2 regions of the Metabacillus sp. GQ13 genome follow, and region 2 is predicted to be linked to the other one. Evidence: a T-box and tRNA genes for the amino acid it is inferred to sense, from the RefSeq annotation. Region 2 holds a T-box; the other holds one or more tRNA genes.
What was found. The T-box of region 2 lies ahead of serS (serine--tRNA ligase). A T-box ahead of a tRNA ligase gene usually reads a tRNA of that ligase, here a tRNA-Ser.
Positions count from the first base shown of each region.

Region 1: it encodes a tRNA-Ser, which carries the amino acid that the T-box ahead of serS (serine--tRNA ligase) is inferred to sense. The anticodon was not compared.

Region 1 is NZ_JCAXET010000019.1:108,448-110,698, reverse strand. It holds tRNA gene AC6CHR_RS20780 (tRNA-Ser) at 1-4, shown strand, start outside; tRNA gene AC6CHR_RS20775 (tRNA-Met) at 50-126, shown strand; tRNA gene AC6CHR_RS20770 (tRNA-Asp) at 132-208, shown strand; tRNA gene AC6CHR_RS20765 (tRNA-Phe) at 382-454, shown strand; tRNA gene AC6CHR_RS20760 (tRNA-His) at 484-559, shown strand; tRNA gene AC6CHR_RS20755 (tRNA-Gly) at 568-641, shown strand; tRNA gene AC6CHR_RS20750 (tRNA-Ile) at 654-730, shown strand; tRNA gene AC6CHR_RS20745 (tRNA-Asn) at 748-819, shown strand; tRNA gene AC6CHR_RS20740 (tRNA-Ser) at 826-916, shown strand; tRNA gene AC6CHR_RS20735 (tRNA-Glu) at 942-1,013, shown strand; gene glgB (1,4-alpha-glucan branching enzyme) at 2,140-2,251, shown strand, end outside.
Region 2 is NZ_JCAXET010000035.1:9,532-11,782, reverse strand. It holds gene pdxS (pyridoxal 5'-phosphate synthase lyase subunit PdxS) at 1-229, shown strand, start outside; gene pdxT (pyridoxal 5'-phosphate synthase glutaminase subunit PdxT) at 249-824, shown strand; T-box leader at 958-1,177, shown strand; gene serS (serine--tRNA ligase) at 1,325-2,251, shown strand, end outside.

The sequences.
Region 1 (2,251 bases), on a different contig from region 2:
TCCATATTTTTAAGTTAGAAAGTGTATGTTTTAATTTTAATACTATTGTCGCGGGGTGGAGCAGTCTGGTAGCTCGTCGGGCTCATAACCCGAAGGTCGCAGGTTCAAATCCTGTCCCCGCAACCAAAAATGGTCCGGTAGTTCAGTTGGTTAGAATGCCTGCCTGTCACGCAGGAGGTCGCGGGTTCGAGTCCCGTCCGGACCGCCATTTTAAAAATTGAAACTGATTATTTTTATACTTATCTTTAGTAATAGGGTTTCGATAAGCGAAAAGCTTGAGGAAATGACTAAACGATCATCGGAGCGTATGTGAATACGAAAAGTTGTGAGTGCAGAAACTGACGAAAAGATTTGAAGCTTAATGGAAGCCGTAAATTTTATGGCTCAGTAGCTCAGTTGGTAGAGCAATGGACTGAAAATCCATGTGTCGGCGGTTCGATTCCGTCCTGAGCCACCTTTTGAAAGTTGAAGACATATTTTGTGGCGGTTGTGGCGAAGTGGTTAACGCATCGGATTGTGGTTCCGACATTCGTGGGTTCGATTCCCATCAGTCGCCCCATTTTTTTCGCGGGTGTAGTTTAGTGGTAAAACCTCAGCCTTCCAAGCTGATGATGAGGGTTCGATTCCCTTCACCCGCTCCAATTTAATTTAATGGGCCTATAGCTCAGCTGGTTAGAGCGCACGCCTGATAAGCGTGAGGTCGATGGTTCGAGTCCATTTAGGCCCACCATTCCATTTAATTTTTATTCCGCAGTAGCTCAGTGGTAGAGCTATCGGCTGTTAACCGATCGGTCGTAGGTTCGAGTCCTACCTGCGGAGCCTTATGGGGAAGTACTCAAGTGGCTGAAGAGGCGCCCCTGCTAAGGGTGTAGGTCGCGTGAGCGGCGCGAGGGTTCAAATCCCTCCTTCTCCGCCAGTTTTAATATTATAGAAGACTCTTAGGCCCGTTGGTCAAGCGGTTAAGACACCGCCCTTTCACGGCGGTATCACGGGTTCGATTCCCGTACGGGTCATTTCTAAAAACTCTGCACTTTGTGCAGGGTTTTTTTCGTCTATCTTTAAATAAGATACTTGGCTTAAGATAAGCGATACTATACCTTAAGAAGGGCAAGCTACTATATATGACTCTAAGCTATAGACTAAGGTTCATCGATTATTTAGGCTAAATTAGGACTACTTTGATTAACCGATCCCACAGAAATATAGATTTCATTATGAAGCTACTTTTCATATTGTTTTAGAAGTCTCCCCAATTTACTATAAATTCAAATTAAGAATAGTCCGTAAAGAAATAAAAAGCTGTAGAGCGTGAATCTCTGTAGCCTTACTATCGTGCTAATTGAAACTAAAGAGAATGAAACATCGTTTAACGTATATCCAAAATTAATAGCAAATTCTTATATGAAAATGTTAAAGGCGGATGTCCTTAACATTTTCAGTCGTTGTTGGGTAAAAAGTAGAAATAGCTATGAATCTAACTGTGATAAATATCTTCTAATATTCAAAAGCAAGAGTTTTTCAATTTTTTCTTTATTACCCTTAATCTATTGATTTATTTATTCTCAATATAAGAAGGAAAATAACAGAGTTAATTGACATTAAAATTGAAAGAGAATGCAGTTTAAAGATGCATTTAGCTATTAATACATAAGGAAACTCTGTTACATACTATCTAAATATACTTCAAATTATGGTAATTTTAAAACCTTCTTATCGAGGTTCCCCTTAATACTTTGTGAAAGAAAAGCATCTTCCTTCAAATAATCCGTAAATTATTTAATTTTTTTTTCTTTCCTTTTGTAAATCGTTCTACAAAATTCAACAAAAAGTCGAATAAGATATTATTTTAATATACTAATCACATGAGATATTAGATGATTATTTAAGTGGTAAAACGTTTTCCTTACCTTCAATTATATTATTCCAATTCAGTTGCAAATTTTCTATAAAGTCAGTAGTTATAAGGGTTTCTAGTATCTATTTTTATATATTTGCCTTAATTTCTTATATTTTAAAAGTATAACATTCAAATAATGCTTCACTCACTTTGTTGGTTTCTGTCGTAAAATACAAGCGTTTTCAATAAAGGTATCTATATGTAAGTCTTGAATCTTTAGCATAGAGATAATAAGAGAAAGGATGACTTACGTGACACTTATTTGTCCAACAGATTATGATATTCATTTGTTTCATGAAGGGCAGTCGTTTGAAAGTTATGGTTTTTTAGGGGCACATATACAGAACCAAAATG
Region 2 (2,251 bases):
TGATGCAGCTTTAATGATGCAGTTAGGGGCGGACGGAGTATTTGTTGGCTCTGGAATCTTTAAGTCAGAAAATCCAGCTAAATTTGCTCGGGCAATTGTTGAGGCAACTACCCACTACCAAGACTATGAATTAATAGCTAAACTTTCAAAAGGACTTGGATCTGCGATGCAAGGAATTGAAATTTCAAGTCTATTACCTGAAAATAGAATGCAAGAACGTGGTTGGTAATTAAAAGGAGTTTTTATAAATGCTAAATATCGGTGTTTTAGGATTACAAGGTGCTGTAAGAGAACATATTCGTTCTATAGAAGCATGTGGTGCTAAGGGTATTGTCGTAAAAACAATCGACCAACTGAATGAGATAGATGGTTTAATCATTCCTGGCGGCGAGAGCACGACAATGCGTCGGTTAATAGATAAATATGGCTTTATGGAGCCTTTGCAGGATTTTGCTTCAACTGGAAAGCCTATGTTTGGTACATGTGCGGGTTTAATATTACTTGCTAAAAACGTAGTAGGATATAATTCGCCACATTTGGGGCTCCTGGATGCAACAGTTGAACGTAATTCATTTGGTAGACAAAAGGAAAGCTTTGAAGCTGAATTAATGATTACAGGTGTAGGAGAGGATTTTGTCGGAGTATTTATTCGTGCTCCACACATCGTAGAAGTAGGAGAAGATGTAGAAATCTTATCGAAACACAATGGTCGAATTGTTGCAGCTCGTCAAGGTCAATTCTTAGGGTGTTCGTTTCATCCTGAGTTAACAGATGACAATCGTATGACTCAACTGTTTATAAATATGGTAAAAGAGTCAAAATAGTCGGCGATGGCTTTCGTTCGTATTTCGTATGTTAAGTCAGTCAATTATCATCCTTAAAAACTACAAAAGCGATGCATAAAATACTTGCAGGTGCAGCAAACTTGTAGTAAATTATGATTACAAAATTATATAAGTGAACGTGATGAAAGGAACTAGTAACAAGAGTTTCTAACTAAAGAGAGCCGATGGTTGGTGGAAATCGGTGTTAGCTACTTGTGAATCCATCCTTGAATGAATTGCTGAACTAACTTGGTTAAAGTAGGCAGTTCCGGCTATGACCGTTATTCATTAAGTGAAACGTACAACATGTACGTTTAACTAGGGTGGCAACGCGGGTAACTCTCGTCCCTTTTGGGGACGGGAGTTTTTTGTTGTTTTGTAGAAGATTTGGCTTCCACCATAACATTAGCGGACGGTATTCGTATTCAACGTTAGTTGTATAGAAAAATTAAAGATGCTTTTCGAAACCCAAATAATAAAGTATAAAAGGAGATCTAATCATGCTTGATATTCGTTATTTACGAGCTAACCTGGAGTCAATTAAGGAGAAATTATCAAAACGCGGAGAAGACTTAACAGACTTCGGTAAATTTGAACAACTGGATAAAAAGAGAAGAGAGTTAATCTCTTCAACTGAGGTATTAAAAAACAAACGGAATGAGGCGTCTTCTCAAATTGCTCAATTGAAGCGGGAGAAGAAGGATGCTAATGATTTAATCCTAGCAATGAAAACCGTTGGAGAAGAAATTAAAGGTTTGGATGATCAGTTACGCGCGGTAGAAACTGATTTAGAACAATTACTTTTATCTATCCCAAATATTCCTCATGATAGTGTCCCTATCGGTGATACAGAGGACGATAATGTAGAGATTCGTAATTGGGGTGAGCTACCGCAGTTTGGTTTTGAACCAAAGCCACACTGGGAAGTAGCTGATGAACTTGAAATTCTAGATTTCGAACGCGCAGCAAAGGTAACTGGAAGCCGTTTCGTCTTTTATCGTGGCCTAGGTGCAAGACTAGAGAGAGCACTCTTTAACTTCATGTTGGATTTACATGTAGACGAGCATGGCTATACTGAAATATTGCCTCCATACATCGTTAATCGTGATAGTATGATTGGAACAGGCCAATTACCAAAATTTGAAGAAGATGCCTTTAAAATTGACGGAGAAGATTATTTCTTGATTCCAACAGCTGAGGTGCCTGTTACAAATCTACACCGTGAGGAAATACTTAATGTTGATCAATTACCGATTGGTTATGCAGCATTTAGTGCAAACTTTCGTTCTGAAGCGGGATCTGCAGGAAGGGATACAAGAGGGTTGATTCGTCAGCACCAATTTAACAAAGTAGAGTTAGTTCGATTTGTTAAGCCAGAAGATTCATATGAGGAGCTTGAGAAGTTAACAGGACACGCAGAAAGGGTC